One region of the Raoultibacter timonensis genome, then DNA from elsewhere that is predicted to be linked to it. Evidence: riboswitches for the same ligand, from Rfam matches in the RefSeq annotation. Region 1 holds a riboswitch; the other holds the start of a gene.
What was found. A riboswitch is a leader RNA that binds a small molecule or an ion and turns the genes downstream of it on or off. The one in region 1 is predicted to bind cobalamin.

Region 1 (11,854 bases):
CGGCCACATCGCCCGCGACGAGCACCGCGTAATCGGGATAATCGACGCGATCGTCGCTATCGGGGCCGCGGTCGGCAACATCGTGCCCCCGGGACACGAGATAATCGACCAGCTGCTGCTTCTGCTCGAATCCCGCATGGTCGCTTGCTATCGAAATCCTCATCGTAAACCTTTCATCGCCCGTGGTTGCCCGTTTCGCTCGGCTGCGCGCATCGCTACGCCGTCCGCGTTCTGCCGATCGCCTTATGCCAGCCCGCAAGCAGGGCATCGCGCACCTGATCGGGCATGTCGGGCTCGAACGTCGTGTCGCCCGCCCGCCTGTCGCACAGCTCGCCGGTGTTCTTCCAGAACCCGGTGCGCAATCCCGCCAAATACGCGGCGCCCAGCGCCGTCGTCTCCGTATTCTGCGGGCGGGCAAGCGGCGTCTGCAAGAGGTCGGATTGGAACTGCATGAGAAAATCGTTCGCCGACGCTCCCCCGTCGACGTTGAGGACGCGCATGCGCTTGCCCGCGTCGGCCTCCATGGCGTGAACGAGGTCGTGCACCTGGAAGGCGAGCGATTCGAGGGCCGCACGCACCACATGGGCCCGCGACGTGCCCCGCGTCAGCCCGTAGATCGCCCCGCGCGCTTCCGCATCCCAGTACGGGGCGCCGAGTCCGGTGAATGCGGGCACCACGTACACGCCGCCCGTATCGGCAACGGAGCGGGCAAGCGTTTCGGTCTCTTCGGCGGAATCGATCAATCCGAGCTCGTCTCGCAGCCACTGGACGAGCGCTCCCGCGACGAACACGCTGCCCTCGAGCGCGTATTCAGTATGCCCGACATCGGGCGCCGAGGCGGCGATGGTGGTCACGAGGTTGTTCGACGACGAGCACGCTTCGGCCCCCGTGTGCATGAGCAGAAAGCACCCGGTACCGTAGGTGTTCTTAGCCTCGCCTTCCGCATAGCAGCACTGCCCGAAGAGGGCGGCCTGCTGATCTCCCGCGACGCCTGCAAGCGGGATGCCTCCGAACACGCCGGGATGGGCCGTTTCGCCGAAGTACGACGACGAGGGCCTCACCTCGGGCAGCATCGATGCGGGTATGTCGAACAGATCGAGCAGCCACGGATCCCATCGGTTCTCGTGGATATCGTAGAGCATGGTACGGCTCGCGTTGGTGACGTCGGTGGCGTGCACCTTGCCGTAGGTAAGCGACCAGACAAGCCAGCTGTCGACCGTGCCGAACGCGAGCCTGCCCGCACGGGCCGCCTCGCGGGCGCCGGGCGTGTTGTCGAGGATCCACTTGATCTTGCTCGCTGAGAAGTACGCATCGGGAAGAAGCCCCGTCTTAGCTGTAATGCGCGACGACACTTCGGGCGCCGAGCAGAGCTTTTCGATTATGGGCGCGGTGCGGCGGCACTGCCATACGATCGCGTTCGACACCGGCGCGCCCGTTTCGCGATCCCACACCACCGTTGTCTCGCGCTGATTCGTGATGCCGATGCTGTCGATTTGGGCGGGGCCGACATCGCGTGAAACGAGCAGCTCGGTCAAAGCCGCGAGCTGCGACGACAGGATATCCTGGGGGTTGTGCTCGACCCAACCGGGCTCGGGGTACAGCTGCTCGAAGGGATGCTGCACCATATCGACGAGCCTGCCCGCCCGATCGAACAGGATAGCGCGCGACGACGTGGTTCCCTGGTCGAGCGCGACGACGTATTTCTTGGACATGGACGTGCACCTTTCGATCCGTTCGGTTTAGCGCATCCCATGATAGGCAAACGGCGGCGGGCGCGCAACGGCGCGCAAAGCGCAAGACGGCCTTGGCCCATGCTCGACAAAGCCCGGGGCGGGATCGTCTCGCGCAGCGGCGCACTCCCGAAACGGGCGCCCGACACGGACGGGGCTTATGCCCTATGCTCGTCGATCCAATCGGCCACGTCGGCGTACACCTCGGCCCGGCCCGGTTCGTTGAGAATCTCGTGGCGCATGCCTTCGTAGAGCTTGAGGTCGACCGTTTCGACGCCGGCTCGCCGGTACTGCTCGACAGCGCGCTCGACGCCTTTGCCCATGTCCCCCACGGGATCGAGGGCGCCCGCGATGAAGAGGAGCGGGAGGTCGGCAGGCACCGCCCCCGCTGCCGCGGCCGTAACCACTTCGCCGGTCAGATCGGTAAGAGTCGCATACCCGCCTGCGGAGAACATAACACCGCACGATTCGTCGGCGATGTAGGCGTCGACGACCGCATCGTCGGTCGAGATCCAATCGAACTCGGTGCGGGGGTTGTCGATCTTCTTGGCGAAAGAGCCCGCGCCGAGCCCGTCGAGAAACGTGCTCTTGTACGCGTCGCCCTTCGACGCGGCGATGCGGCGGGCGACGAGGTTGCCGAACTTGGAGAGAAGCAAGGGCTGCTGCCCCGTTCCGCAGATGACCGCAGCGGCCAAACCTTCGGCGAAGCGCGCGAGGTACGCGCGGACGATGAAGCTTCCCATGGAGTGGCCGAACATGATATAGGGCGTCTGGCGAGCGTAGCGCGAGGCGACCGTCTTACGCAGTTCGTGCACGTCGTTGATGAGCACCTCTTTGCCGCCGACGCTCGGAAGGCATCCCCACTCGCTCGGATCGGCCACGCTCTCGCCGTGCCCGATGTGGTCGTTCGCGCACACGATGTAGCCGCGGCTCACGAGGTAGCGGGCGAACTCGTCGTAGCGCTCGACGTGCTCGGACATGCCGTGCACGATCTGCACGATGCCGGCAGGCGCAATGCCGGGATTTTTCTCGGGTTCCCATGTTAAAGCTCTGATCTGGGTTTTTCCATCACTCGAACGGTATCCGATCCTGCCTGTCTTCACAGCCGAGCGCACATCGGCGCGCGTGGCGTTTGAACTCATGGCAATCCCTCCCTCAAGGTTGCTGAAACACCATTATACCCGAACTCGGCCGTCGCCCGGCAACGCGCCCGCGCCTGCCGAGAGCCCGCGCGTCTGCGCGGGGTCGAAGATCGGCGCCCGTGCGACTATCCGAGCGCCTGGATGTCGGCGATCGAAATGCCGCCTTCGCGAACCATCACGGGATGGCCGCTCGTGCAATCGATCACCGTCGAGGCGACGCCGCTCTTTTCCGCATCGTCGCGCAGGGCAACCGACACCCGCTCGAGCAGAGCCGGATCGATGTCCTCGAACATCCGCGGCGGCATCTGCCCGCTGATGTTGGCCGACGTCGTAGCCAACGGGAAACCGACGCGCTCGATGAGGTTAAGCGCAAGCCCGTTGTCGGGCATGCGCAGCGCGATGGTGCCGTTCGGCGCGCGGAACGGCACGGGCACGTTCGTACCCGCCTTCACCACGAGGGTCAAAGGGCCGGGCCAGAACGTCCGTGCGATGGCGAGCGCGAGATCGGGAACCACCTTGCCGTACAGCGACAGCGCCTCGGGATTGCCCACGAGCCACGCCACCGGCTTTCCGTGATCGCGCTGTTTGATGTCGTAGAGTATCTCGGGGCTTTGCGCCATGCCGACGGCAACGCCAAGGCCGTAGACCGTATCGGTCGGGAACACGATCGGAAGTCCCGCAGACAGGGCCGCAACCGCTTTCGTGAGATCCCGCTCGTTCGTCTCGCCGTACTCCATGATCGCATCGCATCCTATCGTTTGCACAAGCGGATCAACGTCCGCCTCACTGTTCGAAAATCGGCAGGGCCGCCGTACGACCCGATGCCGGGCAAGCATTGTAGCACGACAGCGCGAGACGGCAGAAAAACGTTGACCGCCGTCAAATCATTGTCGCGCTTTCGTTCAGGACCCTGAAATACCAGCCAACCGTCGGGCTCCATACGGCCGCATGCCGATCTCGGTTTTGCAGTGGACGCCCTCGGCGATGGCGGAAAAGATGGCAGGGAACGGAAGGCATTCGTCGCAAAGCAGGGCTCGGCGCGCAGCACCGCCGAGAACCGAGCCGTCGCCGAGGCCCGATGCGCATAGGTACCGAGGATTCCGGCAGCCCCGCATCTGCAAGCCCGCCAACGCGCTCAGATGCCGTACTTGCGCTTGATGCGATCGAGCTTCTTTCGCCACGGCTGATAGAGGATGGCGAGGAACACGACCGTCGCCGCACCGTGGACGAGGTCGAACGGAAGCCCCGCCCCGTAGGCGAGAAGCGCGGTCTGCCACGTAAGGGGATGGACGAACCCCACGATGTAGTAGCTGTTGAGCAGAAACCCGTAGAGCAAGGGCGCCGCAAACCCGTACACGTAGAGCACAGGTCGCTTCTCGAAGGCGCCGCGGTCGGCGAGAACCCCGGCAAAGTACCCGATAAGGCCCCAAGCGTACATCTGCCACGGCGTCCACGGACCCTGCCCGAAGAACAGGTTCGAGACGAGTGCCGCCAGTGCGCCCACCATGAACCCCGCCTGCCTGCCGAATGCGGCGCCCGCGACGATCGCGATGGCGGACACCGGCTTGAAATCGGGAAGAGCCGCAAACAGGATGCGCCCCGCCGCAGCGAGCGCCGCAAGCACGACCGTCGGCATGATCTGGCGAAGCGCCGGCTTGGAGGTCTCGAATCGCGCGAAGAACACGACGAGGGCACCGACGACGACGCCCAGCGAGAGGAGCGCGGTCTGATCGAACTGCGCGACAGCGCCGAACGCCAACGCCGCCAGGACGGCAGCGAGCGCGGGGATCTCGAGCTTGGGGAGAACGCGGGCGATCACGTCAGATGCATCCCCCGTCAGAAGACGAGGCAGCCCACGCCCGCAAGAACCCGTCCTCCCGATAGCGGTAGAACAGGTTGTGGGAGAAGAACGCCTCGGTCGGCTCAGTGCTCACGACTTCGCCGTCGAACAGCATGGACAGCTCGTCGGCGAGAACCGAAGCGAACGAAAGGTCATGCGTGGCGACGACGATCGTAGCGCCCCGATCGCGCAACCGTTCGAGCTCTCGCGCCAGCGCAACCTTCGAGGGCACATCGAGCCCCTTGGTAGGTTCGTCGAGCAGCAGCAGATCGGGCCCAGTCAGCAAAAGCTTCGCAAAGGCGAGACCCTGCTGCTGACCGCCGCTCAAATCGAACGGATGGCGCCCGAGGGCATCGGCGAGACCGAACCGTTCGGCCGCCGCGTCGACCGCGGCATCGTCGAAACCGCAGGCTTTCTGCCATTCGCGCAGTTCGTCAAGCACCGAATCGCACACGAACAACGCCTTGGGGTCCTGGGGCAAGAGCGCCTGACGGCGGCGAAGCCCGTTTTCCACCTTTCCCCGTTCGGGTTCGAGCACGCCCGCAACAAGCCGCAGCATCGTCGATTTGCCCGACCCGTTGCCTCCCACGAGCACATGGATGGCGCCTGCGCGAACGCGCAAGTCGGCTCCGCGCAGCACCCACGCGCGATCGCGCGCATAGCGGAAGAACGCATCGGAGCAGACGATGCACGGCCTGCCATCGAGGCGCGGCGAGGCCGCCGCGCCTTCCGCCGTACGCCGCGCATCCGCCGTACCTTTCCCCATCGGACGCCCGGAAAGCCCGTCGAGGGGTATTCGCTCGATGCCGTCTTCCCCGTTAAGCTCGAATGCCTCGGTTGCGTAATCGGTCATCGACTCGGGCGCATGGGTTGCCACGACCACGGTGATGCCGAGCTCGCGGTTCATACGGAACAGGGCATGGAGGAAGTTCTTCTCGGCGATCGGATCGAGTTGGGCCGTCGGCTCGTCGAGCAGCAGCAGCTGCGGCTGCATGGCAAGGATTCCCGCAAGGTTCACCAGCTGCTTTTGCCCGCCCGAAAGGCGGGCGGTCTCGGCGTGCAGCCACGGTTCTATGCCGAAGAACGCCGCAGCCTCGGCAACGCGCCGCCTCATCGCGTCGGGATCGACGCCGAGGTTCTCAAGCCCGAAAGCGAGCTCGTGCAGCACGGTATCGCAGACGATCTGGTTCTCGGGACTCTGAAACACGTAGCCCACCGCAAGCGCTTTCGCACGAGTGCCCTCGCCGTCAGGCATGCACCCGAGCACCTCGACGGAGCCCCACCGCGTGCCCACGGGCGCGATCTCTTGCTTGCAGCATTTTAAAAGCGTGGTCTTGCCGCTGCCTGTTTTTCCGACAAGCAGGGCGAACGCCCCCCGCTCGACGGCGAGGTCGAGGTTTTCAAACACCGGCACCTCGCCCGGATAGGCGAACCCGAAGCCCCGAAGCCTAAGCGCCTCCATCCGACGACCCCCTATAGGCGCGCATCCTGCGCTCGATGCGCCGCCAACGCATGCGGTCGAACGCATCGGCACCAAGCGGCGCGAACACGAGCACCGCGTACGGCACGTAGCCCCACCATGCGACAAGGGTGCTCGCAACGGGATAGAAATGATATTGCGAGCAGGCGATCCAAGCCAGAAACGCATTGCCGGCCACGAGCGCGGCCAGCACGGCGCAGGCAACGGCGTCTGCCGCCCTGAACCGATAGGGCCGATACTGCGTCCGCTTTTCCGCCGAGGCCCAGCCGCGGGCCTTCATGGCATCGGCTTTCTCGAGCGAATCCTCCATCGACCATCCCATGAGCACCGTAACGATGCGCCCGCGCCAACGCACGCGATCGCGAAACGATGCAGGCCGCGTTTTCGAACACGCTTGCTGGACGGCCTCGATCTCTCCACCGCGCCCGACGAACTGGGGCACCAGCCGCGCCGCCATCGAGAGCATGAGCGCAACCGTGGGCGCAACGTTGCCGAGCAGGGCCATCACCTTGTCGGAAGTCAGGACGCGCGAAGCGTTGGAGAACCACAGCAGCACCGCCATGAGCATCAGGCCCATGCATATGCCGTAGACGAAAGATTCCAGGTAGACCGCCCGATAGCCGATACGGAAAAGCTCGGTTGAGCCCGTCGACGAAAACAGCGGGTTGAGCACGGCGACGATCAGCACGACAGACACCTGCCACGCCGCGGTTCTCAAAGCCGACGGCCAGCCTTTAAGCCATGCGTTGCACAGCCACGCGGCAGCAACCGCGAGCGCAAGATACACCGGCTGCATGGCCGCCATGGCCAATACGAGCACCGAAGCGAAATAAACGAGGGCGACAACCGGGTGGTACCGGTCGAAAACGGTTGTCGGAATGCCGCTGTCGGATCGAGGGCCCATCGGCATCGACCTACAGATCGTTTCCCATATCGAGGGTGTAGACGAACGTGATGCTCTCGCCACCGTTAAGGCGGTACGATCCGGGTCCGTATCCGGGTGAAACCCCGTTGACGAAATAGAGCCAACCGCTCGTGCTGCTGCCGCACCCGAATTCCGAGAGCCCGTTGATCGAGCTGACGTACGTGCTCGATCCGCCGATGGAAACGCCCGTGGCCGCCAGCGCGTCGTAGACGCTCGCCCCCTGCTGCAGCGTAACCGACGTCGAGGCCATGCACGACGCATAGCCGAAGCTCGCGGCACGCGAGCTGTCAACGTACACCGACACGGTGATGGTGGCGGGCGCCGGAGCGGGTTCCGGCTCCGGCGCGGGCGTTGGGGCCGCTTCGGGAGCAGAAGCGCCGCCGGACGCCCCCGATCCTTCGGACACCGCATCCGGAGCCTCGGGCGGCACTTCGGCGGCCGAGGCGTCCCGGGCGTCGGCTTCTCCCTCCCCCGGTACGCCCTCGCCCTCAGCGCCATCGGCCTCGTCGGATTCGTCGGCCTCCCGATCGACGGAAGCCGGACGCTCCGTATCGCCCGTTTCGGTGCCGTCGTGCGCAGCCGTAGTCGCCTCGCCTGTCGTGCGGAGCATATCGTCGGGGACGATCGAAACCAATCCCGCCGCGTGGCCGGCCGCCAAGCCGAGCGCGCACAGAAGCACGACGACCGCGCATGAGACGATCACGAGGCTCGGCCGCTTGCGCAACGGCCGCTTCGCTTCGTTCTCGGCCGCGCCGTCGCCCGCATCGCGCCCGTCGTCGGTTTCGGCTACCGGCGCTATCCTTGCGGTCGCCTCGGTTTCCCGTACGCAGCCCTCAGCGCGCTCGCCGACTTCGGCCGATTCGATGTTTTCGGGTTTCTCCGGCATCGGACCCCACTACCTGACGCCGGAAGGCCGAGCAGGACGGCTCCGCTTGCGCAGCGCCAGAGCCGCACCCGCCAGCGCGCACAAAGACAGCGCCGCAGCGCTTGCGGCCGACGTCGGATCGCCCGTCTGAGCCAAGCCGCCGGAGCCGCCGTCCGCGACGGAGCCTTCCCCGTCGGCTGCGCCGGGCAAACCGGCCACGCCGTCGACGGCTTGCAGGTACACGTTGTAGGCGGCGCCGGTGTTCTTGAGGCCCTGATAAGCGGCCATCGCCCTGAACCCCTGCTCGGTCGCCATCTCGTTGGCCGAGCCCCCGTAGAGAAAGCCGGCTTGCGAAGAATCCGCAAACGAGAGAAGCGCCGACATCGGCGTTGCACCGCTCTCGACGACCCATGACGAAGCGGGGTCGATGCCGACGGCCGCAAGGGCTATCACCGCCATGGCGGTGGAATTGACGTTCGAGCGGTCTTCGTAGCCCCCTGCGACCGTCATCGGAAAACCGCCGTCCTCGCGCTGCAGGCCTCTGAGGGCGGCAAGCGCGGACTCGAGAGCGGACTCGATGCGAGCGTCGCCGCGATACGGGGCGAGCGCGGCGATGGCCATCGCCGTCACGTCGGCGTCGGCGGACGAACCCGAGTAGGCAAACCCGCCGTCGGGCTTCTGGCTCGCAAGCACTTCCTCGAGAAGCGTTTCCTCGACTCCCGACGCCGTCGATGCGGCACTCGAAAGCGTCGCATCCGCCGATGCTCCGCGCGCTGCCGCGCGATAGGCAAGCAAGGCGAACAACTTACCGTTTATCGATTCCGTCGCCATCGGAGTCGATCCGAGCGCGTCGACGAGGCTCGTGCCGTCCGCATCGGCTATCGTCGAAGCGTCGATGCCGAGGGCGGTAAGCGCAAGGATAGCCTTTTGGATGTTGGTTCGGTCGAGAGATGCAAGCGCTGCTCTCGCTTCGGCGATCAGGCCTTCGCGATCGACCGCCGAGCCGTTGCCGATCGCGGCAAGATCGAGCGCCTCCCACGGATCCGCCGTGCCCGCAAACGAAGCGGCGATGGAGCCGAACAGCCGACCGTACGACGCACTGTCGAGATCGATCGGAAAGTACGCCTCATCGCCCGACCCGCTGCCGGTCGCGACGCCCGAGCCTTCGCCGGCTGCAGCCACGATGGCAGCCCAGTCGGATGGAGCAACCGCGGTCGGGTAGCTCGACCAAGCAAACTGATAGGTCACCTCGTTGACAAGGGCCTCGTTTTTCTGGCCTTCGACTCCCCCCGCATAGCGACAATCCTTGTATGCAGCCCAATACAGAGAGCCGTTCGATGCATTATGCACCTCGGAGCCGCCTTTCGCCGTAACCGCAACGAGAGAGGGGCCGTACCCTGTATCTTCGAACTCGTAGTCCTCGATATCCCCCGCCGCCTTTGCGGCCGCGAACAGATCATCGACCGTCGCGCCGTCGGCGAATCGATACGTCTTGTTCGCAACGACGATAGGCTCGCCATCGTAGTCGATGCCGCCGACGATCGTGAGAGTCGCCGCGTCGCCGGTCGACACCGATCCGCCCGCCACCTGCGAGCTCTCGGTCGCATCGTCGACGAGGGGCTGCCAATCGGCGGGCGCGGTTGCCGTGGGGCTGCTCGCCCATGCGAACTGGTAGCTCACCGCATCGACGAGCTTTTCCGATCCCTGCGCATCGGTTCCCGAGGCATACGCTTCGTTTTTATAGCTTGCCCAATACAGCGAATAGTCGGCCTCGTTCGCAGCGGTTGCGCCTCCGCTCGTCGTCACCGAAGACAGATAGCCCCCCGAAAACGTGTAGTCCTTGATATCCCCCGCCGCCTTTGCGGCCGCGAACAGATCATCGACCGTCGCGCCGTCGGCGAAACCGTACGTCTTGTTCACGACGATGGTCGGAGAACCGTCCATGCCGAGCCCGTACACGATCGTCAGCGTTGCGGTTCCCGCAACCTGTTCGTCTGCCGCAGAAGAAATCCCCGGGCCCTCGGCAAAGGCGCTTCGCGGCACTGCTCCCACGCACAGCGCCAGAGCCAGAATTACAGCCCCGAGCCTCATCAAGATGGTCTGATTCGAGCGAATCGGCGACGAAGCCGAATAAGCGGTTCGATTCACTGCCTTCCTTCCGTTGCAACCAATACCGAAAAAAGAAGACAGCATCGCTTCTGCGGTCTCTCGACCGCTACCCGCTTCGGGTCCGCATGGCAAGCCGAGGCCGCATTGCGGCGCCCAGGTTGCGCCTGCAGTAACTCGCTGCACGCGCAAACACGTTTCCCGATGAGTGTTCTGACTGAACGGATAAGCATCCGCGTCACAGTGGCGGTACCGCGCGGGAATCTCACCCGGCTTCCCTCGATCGAGACGTCTTCTTTCGTTCGGCAGATTATACACTGACGCCCGCTATACGGACGCGCAACCGCTTCAGATATCTGTGGTATCCTACGAAACCGTCACCGAAAGGCTTACCGTGCACGAAAGGGTTTTCATGCCGACGTTTTCCGAACGCGTCTTCGATATTGTGAGGCAGATCCCCGAGGGCAAGGTTTCAACCTACGGGCAAATCGCCCGCATGATGGGATCGCCGCGGTCGGCGCGCTACGTCGGCTGGGCGCTGCGCGGCAACAAAGAGCCCGTGGCCACACCGTGCCATCGGGTGATTTTCAAAGATGGCCGCATCTGCGAGGGCTACGCGTTCGGCGGGCCCGATGCGCAGCGAGAGCTTCTCGAGAGCGAAGGCGTCGCGTTCCTCGACGATACGCACGTGGATATGGACGCCTGCCTTTGGGAGCCCGACGCCGATCGGCTCGCACCGCCGCCCGACATCGACTGGAAGAAGGAGATGGGCGTCTAGGGCGTCTCGGCGAGTTCGGCCGCGAGGGCCTCGGCTGCGCGCAGGCCGTCGACGGCCGCGCTCATGATGCCGCCCGCATAGCCCGCGCCCTCCCCGCACGGGTACAGCCCGCATCCCGCCTCCTTGCGGCCCCCGGCCTCGCAACGCGGCCCCTCGCCCGCCGCCGCGCTTGTACGCCCCTCGGCGAAAAGGGCTTGGAAGCGCCCGTCGCGCACGATGCGTACCGGAGACGAGCTGCGGGTCTCGACGCCCGTCATGACCGCCTGGGCGTCGGCGAACCCGCGCAGCTTCCGGTCGAGCAGCGGCAGGGCCTCCGCGATCGCGTCGGCGACGAAACCCGGAAGGCACTCCCGCAGATCGCACCACACGACGCCGCGCGCGTAGGTCGGGGAGACGTGCTTCGACGGGCTTCCGCCCGCGTTCGCAAGGAAGTCCCCGACGGTCTGGGCGGGCGCTGCGAAGGGGGCGCCGTCCGCCTGCCCGGCGCACCGGTAGGCGGCACGCTCGATCGCGCGCTGGAACTCCACGCCCGCCAGCGCATCGTCGCCGGGGAAATCGGACGGGTCGACGCCCACGAGCAGCGCGCTGTTGGCGTTTGCCCCGTCGCGCGCGTAGCGGCTCATGCCGTTCACCACCACGCCGCCGCGCTCGCTCGCGGCGCAGACGACCTCGCCGCCCGGGCACATGCAGAACGTGTAGACGCCCCGGCCGCTTTCCAGATGCACGGCGAGCTTGTACTCGGCTGCGCCGAGCGCGGGATGCGCGGCGGCCCTGCCGTACTGGGCGGCATCGATCATGCTCTGAGGATGCTCGATGCGCACCCCCACCGAGAACGGCTTGCGCTCCAAACGCACGCCCGCATCGCGCAGCATCGCAAACGTATCGCGCGCCGAATGCCCGCAGGCGATGATGACGCGCTCGGCCTCCACGGTCTGCGCCGCGTTCGAACGTGCGTCGAACAGCGTGGCGGTCTTGAGCGCTCCGTCCG
Region 2 (11,854 bases), 900 kb from region 1:
GGCTGCGGCCGCAGGGGCGGGTGAGCGTTCTGCTTCCGATCCGACGGGCGAGGCCGGGGCGTTGCGGTGGCCGAGCCAAGAGGCACCGCTTGCGATTCTGCTCGTCGCCCATCCATACGTTGCCCATGACCCGTTTGTGAACGGCGGCGTTGTCGATTTGCTCGAAAGCATGGGCGCGAGCGTTCTGTATGCCGATCAAACCGATCACGGGAAGGCGCTGCACGAAAGCTTCGAATTCTCCGAAACGCTTCCGTGGATCGTCAACCGCGAGCTGGTGGGATCGGTCACGCTTTTGCATGCCCATGTGGACGGGATCGTCCTTGTGAGCGCGTTTCCCTGCGGACCCGACTCCATGACCAACGATGCCGTAGCCCGTTGCATTCAGGGAAAGCCGATCCTTTCGCTTATCGTCGATGCGCAAAGCGGTACCGCCGGACTCGAAACGCGCATCGAGAGCTTCATCGATATTTTGCGCTATCAGCAGAGGGGAGGGTATCTCCATGGCTGACGACGAGCAAAGCGGCGCTTCCTCAGACCTTGCGGCCAGCATAGCCGATACGGAAGGCGGGACGGGGTGCGGCACGAAAGGCGACGCGAGAGGCGATGTCCTTATGGCCGACGCGGAAGGCGACCTGGGAGGCACCCCTATAGCCGACACGGAAGGCGACTCCTCGGCGGCCGATGGCGAAAAGGGCGGCATCGGCTTGGACGATGGCCGACAAGGAGGCGCTTCGTTTGCGTCTGGCGGTCGCCGCGAATCGCGCGAGGATGCCGTCGGATCGGTGCGCGACGGCGACGCCGACGTCCGCAATGCGCGCATCTGGCTGCAGCTCGATAAGCTGCGCCCACCGAAGCTCGTCGAGCCGCGCAAGCGCAAGAAGAAGGATCGCCATGCGCGCACGCGCGTCGCGTTCTTCCGCTACAGTTACTACGATATCGCGTTCAAGTACTTCGTCGAACAGGTGCTCGATGCCGATTTCGTCTCACTGCCCGAGCCGACCAAGCGCACCCTCGAACGGGGTACGCTCAACAGCAACGATTTCGTCTGCGCACCCTTCAAGCACATCCTCGGCGATTTCATCGATGCGCTTGAATCGGGCGCCGATGTGATCGTGCAGTTCGCAGGGCCTTGCAGGCTCGGATACTACGGCGAGTTGCAAGAATCGATCCTGCGCGATATGGGCTACGAGTTCGAGATGCTCAACTTCGCCACGTTGACGGGCAAGCCTTTGGCCGACTACATCGGCGTGTGCAAGAAGAAGGTCAACCCCGACCTGTCGGTTCCGCACGGTGTGCGCGGCATGCTTGCGGTATTCAAGATGATCGAATGCCTTGACGAAGCGAACGACTACTACCTGGCCAATGCGGGATTCGAGGTCGAGGCGGGGTCGTTCGATCGGGCTCTTTCAGCCTATCATGGCGCAATGCGAGCCGCGGTAACCGAGCGCGATATCGCCGATGCGCAGCGAAACGGCCTCGAGGCTATGAAGGCGCTGCCGACCGCGAAACCCGTCGATCCTGTGCGGGTGGGCATCGTCGGAGAGTATTTTACGGCAGCCGATGCGACGAGCAACCTCGGTGTAGAGCGCAAGCTTCTGACCATGGGGGTCGAGTTGCACCGCATGCTCAACATGACCAACCGCAATCTCCGCTACAACGAGAAGAACCTGCGCGCCGGCATTTCCGACTATGTGAAGTTCGACATGGGGCCGACGTCCAGCATGACCATCGCTGCGGCGAAGCGCTACGTTGACGGGGGGTTCGACGGCGTCGTTCACCTGAAATCGTCGGGGTGCACGCCCGAGATCGACTGCGTTCCCGTATTGCAGCGCATCAGCCGCGAAGCTTCGGTTCCTATGCTGTTTTTGAGCTACGACTCTCAAACGAGCGATACGGGGCTCGATACGCGTCTCGAGGCGTTTTACGACATGATTGCACGAAGGAAGAAGGTTCTCCTGTGACCGAAGCGTATCTCGGTATCGATACCGGCTCGATTTCTACGAAAGGCGTCGTCATCGATGAAGATCGAACGATCGTCGCCCGATCGTACCTGTGGACCGAAGGCAATCCCATGCAGGCCGCGCGCCGCGTGATCGAGGATCTGGGAAGCCAAATCGACCATGGGACGGTGCAGGTTCAGGCGGTGGGGACCACGGGCAGCGCCCGGCGGCTCGTCGGTGCCATGACCGATGCCGCCGTGGTGAAAAACGAGATCACCACGCATGCGGTAGGCACGACCTATCTCCATCCCGACGTGCGTACCATCTTCGAGATCGGTGGACAGGATTCCAAGATCATCTGCGTCGAGGGCGGCATCGCGGTGGACTACGCGATGAACACGCTGTGCGCTGCGGGAACGGGTGCCTTCCTTTCAAGCCAAGCCCATCGCCTCGGCCTCGAGGTCGAACAGTTCGGCGACATCGCGCTCGCATCGAAGCGCCCGGCCAACATCGCTGCGCGCTGTACGGTGTTCGCGGAATCGGACTTGGTGCACAAGATCCAGATGGGGTACTCGCGCGAGGATATCGTTGCGGGGCTGTGCAAAGCGGTCGCATCGAACTACCTCAACAACGTCGGCAAGGGGAAGAAGGTTGCAGCGCCCGTGGTGTTCCAGGGCGGTGTGAGTAAAAACGCCGGCGTGGTGCGGGCGTTCGAGGACGCGCTCGGCATGGAGGTGCTCGTGGATGCGGACGGCCACCTCATGGGCGCGTTCGGAGCCGCACTGCTCGCCGCCGACGCTGCTCCGACGGCGGCGACGAAACCGTTCGATTTCGATGTGGCCGAATTCGAGTTCAAGACGCGCGAGATCGAGTGCGGCAAATGCACGAACCACTGCGAGATCATCTGCGTGTACCGCGATGGCGAGATCATCGATGCTTGGGGCAACCGCTGCGAGAAGGGCGCGGTTAAAACAGCACGGTAAGCCGGTGTTCGCTCTCGCTGGTCGCGCCTCGCTTTGCTTGCCAACCGCGAGCCGCCAACCGTTGACTGCTGATTGCCAGCCGCCAAGCGCGAACCGCCAATCGCCAGCTGCTAAGGTTGCCGCGCTTGTCGGGCGAGTCTTCGGGCAGATGCGATGTCCGCCAACCGCCTTCGTGCGACAAAAAACAACGTGTCTGCATCGTTTCTACCTGCAAAACCGCAGGTCGCAATCAAGAACGATAACGAATGCGATAAAAAAACGTCGCACGGAGGGCCTTCGCGGACATCGGATTGCTTCCAGCTTCGGTCTTCGCCGGTCCGACGGCGTTCCGATCGGGACTTAGGCTGCGGAAGCGGTCTTTGAGGGCATGCGGAGCCGTCCCTCGCACAAAACGTGGTACCATGCGCCTAACAATTATATTGGCATTGATGGTTGCGCCGGGCGCGGCGCGAGTGCCCTCGAGAGGGATGCACTTGGGGAAATGCGGGTGAGAATCCTGCGCTATACCAGTAACCGTAAACGCTGATGAGCGGATGAACTGCAGGCATGCGGTCCGCTCAGATGAGGCGAAGTCGGAATACCCATCCATCGCATTGAGCCCTGGAAGAGAGGTACCGACTATGATCGGCCCCATTTCTGCGTGCTTTCGCGCGCATGCTGACAGCTTGCAGAGCGTCAGCGGATCGCCTGCCGGCGCTTCGGCGCTGCAGCGAGAAAAAACCCTGTTCAAAAAAATGTTCAATCTGTTTTTAGCCTGCGTTTTAACGCTGTCGCTCGCGCCGGGTGCGGCGTGGGCCGAAGATGGCGAGAGGGCGTCGGCGGATGATGCGCTTTCGGGATTTGCGGCTGCTGACCCAGCGGCTGCTTCAAACCATGGCGGCGAGGGCGCAAGCGTAAGCGAAGACGGGTCTTCATCGGGGGATCCTTCGACCTCGGAAAGCGGTTCGGGGGGCGGCGTCTCTGGCGACGCGAGCGGACAAGGATTCTCCGCCGATTTGGGGGCGGGCGCCAGCCAGGCGGGTGCCAGCCAGGCGGGTGCCAGTCAATCGGATGCCGAGGAAAACGCAGGCTTTGCGCCCGATTCCGATAATCGGGCGGGTCTCGACAGCGAAGAGGGGTTGGCAGGCGGAAGTTCCGACGATAGCGTGGCACCTTCAGCACCTTTAGCGCCCTCGGCGACTCCTGACGTTGAAGCAAGCGCGTCGGATGCGAATGCTATGCATGTGCGGGCGGCGTCTGCGCTGGATTCCGATGGGTGCATCTGGATCGAAAAAAGCAAGGGCAGCGGATGGGGTTATGAGTCTGATCAGGCGAAAGGCGATGTGCAGGCGGGAACCACTCTCTGGGCGAATCACTACGACTACGATGAGTACTGCGTGGACGCTGCGTTTACCTATCAGTGGTATTCGGGTGCGACGAAAAGCGTCAAGCTTGCCGACTACGCACCCATCGACGGGGCGACGTCCCAGAGCCTCACCATCGATTCGGATTTTGCAAAAGCGCATGATGGAGAGTACTTGCTCGTCCAAGTGAGCGACGGCAAGACGACGCTCACCGGTCCAACAAGCGCCTATTACCTGGCGCAGGTTGCCGGTACGGTGAAGGTCGCTTCGGTAGATTTTACGAACGGCGGCGTCCAATACCTTATGGGAGGCTCGACTCTTGAAGCGCGCGTCTATCCGAGTACGGCAGAACCGATCTATACTTGGGAAAAATCAACCTCGAAAACAGGCCCGTTCGAAGTTATCGACGGGGCGACGGATGCGACGCTCGAACTCACTGAAGACCTGGTGGGATACTTTCTTCGTGTAACGGCGGCAACCGGCTCGACTTCGAAGCAGAAAACAACCGGCTATGCCGTCGCTCCTCGGGGTTCATGGCTTATCGACGAGGTAAGGCTCACCGATACGATCGGTGCATATGCTGGCACGACGTTGACGGCCCAAGCTTACGGGCGCAATGCCGAAAACGTTTCGAAAATCGCCGTCGGCAAAGATGATGCAGTATTCACGTGGCAGTATGCCGATTCGGATGGATACGGAGCGACATGGTCAGACATTCCCGGGGCGTCGGGTCGCGGGTTGGATTCGTATACGGTCGATGAAGCCTATGCCGGCAAGTACATTCGCGTGCGAGCTGACGCCAATATCGAAAGTTGGGTCAAAGCGTCAAGCGCGTTCGGCCCCATCAAGGCGATTCCACAGCTTGCATCGATCGATCTTGCGGCTAACGGCAAGGCGATCGACTACGCTGTTGCAGGCGATGCGGTTGCGGCAACGGTGCTCGACGAGGATGGCCGCGCCGTCGCCGATAATCTCACCTATACGTGGGAGAGCTCCTCATCCGAGGACGGCCCCTTCGCGCCTATCGCTGGTGCAGCCGGCGCGAGCTACGCGGTTCCCGAAGATGCGGCGGGCAGCTACGTTCGCCTGACGGTGGCGGGGATAGGCGAGGGCAACGCCGTTGAGCGGACGTTTGCGATCCATGCGCCCGATTCGCTCGAAGCAGTGGCGAACGCACTCATCGGATACGTTCCCGTGCCTAACTCCGATGAGGATACCAGCCTTGCGGTTATGATCGAGAAGAAGATCGCCGATCTGGGCTTCGAGGGCGTATCCGTTTCGCTTACCTCGACTAGCGACGAGAATATCGTTGCAGCCGATGGCGTCATAACCGGGTGGTACTATGCCGACCCGTCTTCGGTAGGGAAAGGCGATCAGCGCTACAGCAGCGCGGTCGTGTCGTTCTCTCTGTCGAAAGACGGTGACTCGATCGCGTTTGCCCCCGGAGGCAATGGCGAGGTGAAGATCGGCTGGGATCGTGCGCGTGTGCGCGATGCCATCGCGCAAGACATCCAACCTCAAGTCGAGCTGGCAGATTACCTGAACAAGGTCGATTCGGGACTCGATGAGATGACGAAGTTCACGCAGGATCTGCCGACGTCGGCGGGTTGGGCAAACGTTTCCTGGGAATCATCGGACGAATCGCTCGTTGAGATCACCGAAGATCCCTATGCTTTGGTGAATCAGCTGGAGCGCAAAAAGCTCGCCGAGGATGCTCCTGTAACCATCACGGCGGTTTTTGCGCCTGCGTTCGCCGATGCCGACGGCTCGCTCATTACGTCCGAGAAATCGTTTGATTGCATCGTCAAAAAGTTCATCGATGTCAGCGGCCTTACCTCGAACGACCTCAAGTTGTTGCTCGAGAAGAGCTACACCATCGGCAAGCTCACCGATTTCGCCACCGGCGAGCCGATCGACCCTGCGACGGTGGACGGTGATGTCCAGCTGCCGATTCCACGCGATCTGTTTGTCGAGGCGCATGAGCTGTCGGTATCGGTGGCGAGCTCGGATGAGAACGTTGTCAGGGTAAACGGCTACCGGGCATACGTTTACCGCCCGATTGACGGGCAAGATCGCGACGCAACGCTTACGGTTACGCTTGCCCGCAAAGATAAAGCTACCGTAAAGGCGTCTATCACGATCGATTTGACGGTAAGGGCGCTCGACCTTGCCGACATCGACGCCGAGATCGCGCTTATGGAAGACGTGAAAGCATCGTATGCGGATGGGATCAAGGGCGAGAATACGAGCATCGGCTCCATCGCGAAGAACATGGAATCGTTCCAGGAGGTTTATCGCGACGAAGCGACGGGCGATCTGGTTTGGGTACGCGATCGTGCCGATACCGCCGATCACGGCATCGTCCCCGACGAGCTTGACGGCTGGTACGACTCGCAGATGTGGCGATGCTTCCGCTCGTCGGACGCATCGATCGTTTCCCATGAGAACCTGCTTGTTTCGCAGCCTGCGTACAATACCGAAGTTACCGTCGCGAGTGTGCTGACGAGCGAGGAATACGGTAAATACTACGAGCTTTACAAAGACGACCCCTCTGTTTCCGATGAGCTCAAGGCGAAGCTCGCGAGTTTGTATCGGCAGCCGGTATCGCATACGTTCACCGTTCTTGGTGCGAGCGGGCAGGATGATCCTGCGGGCGACAAGGATACGCTGAACGTTTCCGCTTCCATAACCGGGGCGACAGGGCACGATGCCGACGGATCGTACCTGTCGGAAACGTGGGTACCTCGCAGCAGGGTTACCGTCGAAAAGGGCCAGAACATAACTGCTTGGGATTGCTTTGCCCGTCTGCTCGACGAAAACGGCTTCGACTATGCGACGGGAAGCGGGCTCAACCCGTATAGCATTACCACGCCCGAAGGCCGGACGCTCACGACGGTGCGCCAAGGAAGCGTGAAGAACAGCTATTGGGCGTTCTTCGTCAACGGCGTGTATGCGGATGTCGGCACGCGGGCCTACGAGGTGCGCGACGGCGACCTCGTCGAGCTTCGCTATCTCGACAGTACCGGTTCGTACGAAGCCGATCCCGATGCCGTCGATGCAGATCCGAATGCAGCGCATCCCGATCTCGAATCGGCGTGGTCGGGCCACGCCAACGGCGGTTCGGGCGCGCTTGTCGAAAACGTCGAGACGCCGGTTGGGGCCGTGGAATCAAAATCGCATTCGCTCTTGACCGAAGCGGAGCGCAGGGCGGGTGCCGAGGCGTTCGCCTCCGATCCTCTCATTATCGGCGGCATGCTCTACATCGTATCGGGGTCGAAGACCATCGATCCGAACACGGGGAAGGCCCGCTGGGGCAAGGCGCGCTTATCGGTTATCGACCCCGCAACGAACAATGCGGTCGATACCGTCGAGCTTGCAACCACCATGGATACGACCTGCCGCCCTGCCTATGCCGACGGCATCATCGTGATCCCGCTTTCCGGCGGGTACCTGCAGGCGCTGTCTGCCGCTACGCGCAACACGATGTGGGTGACGGTTCCCACGCAGGGTTCCCAGTCGGTATCCACGCTGACGATAGCCGACGGGTGCGTGTACGCATCAACGGTCGACGAGCTTTCCTCGGGGGATGATCGAGCGACCAAAGGCACGCTGTACTGCTACGATCTGTATACGGGCGACCGAATCGGCAAAGCGGTGAACGAGTCGGCGGGATATTACTGGACGGGCGGCGTCAAGGTGGGCGATTACTTTATCGTGCCCGACGATGCCGGCAACGTGACGGCTTACACGGCGGATCTGAAACAGCAGGTGTCCTCGGTTCACGTCGATGCGGCCGGCATCCGATCTTCGCTGATCGTCGATGGGGATACGATATACGCCGTGTCGAAGGGCGGCGTTCTCTACCGCCTTGTCCTCAGAGACGCGGGCGCTTCCGCGCGTTCTGTCGGCGAGGATTTTGCGGTGCAGTTGGTTCAAGCGGGCGAGGGCCTGCGGTTTGCGCAGAGCAGCACATCGACGCCGACGATCGGCAACGGCATGCTGTTTGTCGGCGGGCTGGCCGATGATGGAACCGGTTCGCTTTCGGTTATCGGCTTGGATGAATGGTCGGTTCTCTCGACCATATCGGGGTTGACGGCAACCTCGGGCTCGACGGATCCGTCGGTGCAGTGCGCACCGCTCGTCTCGGTGCGCGATGACGGCACGTACGTGTACTTCACGAGCAATCGCAAGCCAGGCGGCGTGTATCTGTACAAGGTCGGCGATGAAACGTGGCGCGAATTCTTCGTTCCCGATGAGGGCAGCCAGGATTACTGCATTTCTTCGATCGTATGCGGTCCCGACGGAACGCTGTACTACACGAACGATTCGGGGACGCTTTTCGCGTTGAGGTCGGCTTCGGGCGATTCGGGCGATCCGAAGCCGACCGACCCCGCAGAGCCGACCGTTCCGAACGGCTCCGGCGGTAACCAGGGCGGTTCGGGCAACGAAAGCGGTGCGATCGGTTTCAACGCCTTGCTCGAGGCTGGGGCGGCGCTACCGTTCGGATCGTCTTTTTCTGGGGAACCTGCGGACAAGGAGAAGCCTGTCGGGCCCGCTTCGGAGAAGAACCCGACGAACGGTACGACGACGGTAGAAGGCGGGCCGGATGAGCGGGCCGATGAGGCGACCTTCCCCGACAGCGGACTGAACTGGTTGGCCGTCGTAGGCGTTGCCGTGGGGCTTGCGGTTCTCGGCGGCGTCCTCGTCTACTCGCTATGGCCCCGCCGCAGGCAGATGCTGCGGTAGTCATCATGGCTGTTGACGGCACGCGAGTCGAGGAGCGCCGTGCGGTAACGGTTGCTCCTCATCCCGCACCTGAAGAACCTCAAGCGGATCTGCCCGAACGAGCGGATGCCGAGCCCGAAGGGAGCAGCAACGCTCACGGGGGGTCGGTCGATGCGGAGCGGGCGGGCGCTCGACCGCTTGCTGCACGTACGCGGCGGCAGAAAGCGGTGGCCGCCGCCGTTGCGATTATGGCGGTGTGCCTCATCGGGTTTTCTGCGCTGCATCTCAGTGGCGGCATCGATACCGACGTTTTTTTACAGACGACGGCAGGCTCGTCGCAGTCGGGTTCGCTGTCATCCGGGGGAGATGATGGGCCGGACCGGGGCGAGGGCGGTGCGGCTTTCGACGGTGCCGACGAAGCCGAAGCGGAGCCAAACGATTCCGCTTCGGTTCCGGACGGGCTCGGCGGCGAAGCGGGGTATGGTTCGCCGCCCGCGGCGGGCTCCGCCGGCTCGGTGGACTGCTTGGGGGAATCGTCCGCCGAGTCCGCGAGCGACGGCCCGGGTGGCGGTTCCGGGCAGAGCGCAGCGCAAAACCAAGCACCTGCAACCGTAACGGTTTCGGTATCGGTATCGAGCGCAAATGCCGACGGGTCTGTTTTTGGCGGCGCGAACCCCACGTTTCCGCAGGGGGCGACCGCCTACGATGCGCTTTGCGCAACGGGGCTTCCGGTTGCCGCTTCGGGCGGTTACGTTTCGTCCATAGGCGGACTGTCGGAGCGCGATTCCCGCTACGGCCCATCAAGCGGATGGACGTACTCGGTCAACGGGTCGTTTCCGAGCGTTGCCTGCACCGAATACGTCCTCGATGACGGCGATGCGGTGCGATGGATCTACGTGGTGTAAATGCGCTTCGGGCAATGATGCTCTTTGCCGGACGCGTCTCGCGCTTTAAGGCTTCGGATCTTCGTTGATGATATCGATGACGTCTTGCTTCGAGTGGACACCGAGCTTCTGGTAGACGTTCCTCACGTGCGATTTCACGGTATTTTCCGAAAGGGTGAACTTCTCGGCCATGTACTGAGTCGAGCGCCCTTGCGCCAGACATGCGAGGATATCGCTTTCCCGGGGCGTGAGCTGCGCTTGCTCCGCGAGGTTTCTGCATCGCCGCTCGAATCGATCGTCGCCGTTGGGCATCGTCGGCTCCAAGGCCTTCCCGGTTTTCGCGTCGTCCCCGGCGGTGCCCGCCGAATAATCGGCGATGCTTCGATCTTTGAGTACGAACAGCACGACGGTGGAAAGCAGGTACACGGCTACGAGGGCAAGCGCCATGATGGCAACGCCGCCCGTTTCGATGAATCCCGAAAACGTATAGCCGATCGCCACACCGAGAAGCGAGGCGAGCGCTATCGCCGCTTCGCTCGCGCCGTAAAGGACGAATGCCGGAAGCTTCGTCTGGTGCACGACGTTTGCGATGATGCACCATGAAATAACGTCCGAGATGAGCCATCCCATTGCAACCATGGAGTTGGCAACGCCACCGCCGCTGTTCCAGAAGAACGCGAGTAGGAGAAACCCGCCTGCGGCAATGGGCAGGGCGATGCGGTAGGCGATGGCGATGTTCACGCGTCGGGGGAACAGGATTGCCGGCAGGATCATGGCGATCACGACGAGCAGCGTAACGATGGTCGAGGTCAGTCGCGCTTCGTCGACGTTGACCGATTGCTGTCCCGAAACGAACAGCGTGAGATTGCTCATGAACGCGAAGGTGGCCGTGATGAACACCGGGCGCCAGAGGGATCCCAGCGCCTTGCGAAGAGAGGGCCGGTCCGCATCGGCGGTTTCGACGGTGCGGGCATCCATGCTCTTTTTGAGCATGATCGGCACGACGGCTATTCCGACGATGGCGATGACGAGTATCGCAAGCGGGGGAAGCTCGACGAAGAGCGCGTAAAACAAAAGCGATACGATGTAGGAGGAAAGCACGAACAGGTATGCGGCGCGCAGCGAAAGCGTTCCGCAGAATCGACCCCACAGCAAGAGCATGAGCGCATCGCCGACGCCGAGCAGACAGGCGGCGATGGCGAGCAAAAGCGTGCTTTCCGACGGTCCGAAGCTGAATCCGCTCATCCTGAGGATGATGGTCGAGAGGGCGATTCCGATCACGAGGAGCAGTGCTGCGCATATCGAAAGCGTGCTGGTTGCCGTAAAGCGCGGGTTTCTGTAGACGAGGACGGCGCATCCGGCAAAGACGAGAACCTTCACGGCGAAGAACACCCCGAGATAGCTTGCGGGGGCAAAGCCGGACAGATGAGCTTCGCCCATGAGCGGCATGACGTCATGCAGATAGGAGAAGCTGAACGCCAGGTACAGCGCAAAGCCGATATGGAATGGCTTCGTGCCCTTGATAGAATCGCGTATATGACCGGCTATCGAACCCATCGTGTTATGCGGCAGCTCCCAAACCGTACGGCAAAGTTCCCGTTGAAATCCATGGTGGGCTCATCCCACCCGTCACGGGTGAGAATGATGATAGCTTACTTTCCCCTCGATTTCATCATTCGCGGGTGTGGCGTCGGTATTTCTCTGCCCATAGGATTGCTTGAGCATTGGAGTTTGCCGAGTGCGCTGTCGATCGGGAGGATCGCATCGGCGCAGATCACGATCAAGGGAAAAGCTCGGCATTGAAGGAGAGAGGAATGCAATGAACGAAATCAAGCAGGGTTTGAGCCGTCGTGCGTTTTTGGGCTTGGGAGCGACCGCTGCGGTAGCGGCGGGGGCTGCGGGCCTCGTCGGCTGCGCGCCGGGTTCGGGTGCCGAAACGAAGGAGCCTTCCGGTCAGTCGGCTGGCCAAGCGACTTCGT

Region 2: it holds a riboswitch for cobalamin, as region 1 does, so the genes downstream of both, MWL89_RS01925 (DUF4430 domain-containing protein) here and MWL89_RS05480 (prenyltransferase/squalene oxidase repeat-containing protein) in region 1, are expected to answer to the same signal.

What each region holds. Positions count from the first base shown of each region.
Region 1 covers NZ_AP025564.1:1,388,947-1,400,800, reverse strand. The annotation lists gene rpiB (ribose 5-phosphate isomerase B) at 1-163, opposite strand, end outside; gene glpK (glycerol kinase GlpK) at 216-1,712, opposite strand; gene MWL89_RS05510 (alpha/beta fold hydrolase) at 1,889-2,872, opposite strand; gene MWL89_RS05505 (L-threonylcarbamoyladenylate synthase) at 2,998-3,609, opposite strand; gene MWL89_RS05500 (ECF transporter S component) at 4,008-4,691, opposite strand; gene MWL89_RS05495 (ABC transporter ATP-binding protein) at 4,693-6,174, opposite strand; gene MWL89_RS05490 (energy-coupling factor transporter transmembrane component T family protein) at 6,161-7,096, opposite strand; gene MWL89_RS05485 (DUF4430 domain-containing protein) at 7,107-8,003, opposite strand; gene MWL89_RS05480 (prenyltransferase/squalene oxidase repeat-containing protein) at 8,013-10,130, opposite strand; adenosylcobalamin (AdoCbl) riboswitch at 10,247-10,392, opposite strand; gene MWL89_RS05475 (MGMT family protein) at 10,501-10,866, shown strand; gene MWL89_RS05470 (NAD(P)/FAD-dependent oxidoreductase) at 10,863-11,854, opposite strand, start outside.
Region 2 covers NZ_AP025564.1:484,408-496,261, forward strand. The annotation lists gene MWL89_RS01910 (acyl-CoA dehydratase activase-related protein) at 1-508, shown strand, start outside; gene MWL89_RS01915 (hypothetical protein) at 501-1,961, shown strand; gene MWL89_RS01920 (acyl-CoA dehydratase activase) at 1,958-2,923, shown strand; adenosylcobalamin-variant (AdoCbl-variant) riboswitch at 3,385-3,514, shown strand; gene MWL89_RS01925 (DUF4430 domain-containing protein) at 3,544-9,012, shown strand; gene MWL89_RS01930 (DUF4430 domain-containing protein) at 9,018-9,896, shown strand; gene MWL89_RS01935 (LuxR family transcriptional regulator) at 9,942-11,432, opposite strand; gene MWL89_RS01940 (FAD-dependent oxidoreductase) at 11,695-11,854, shown strand, end outside.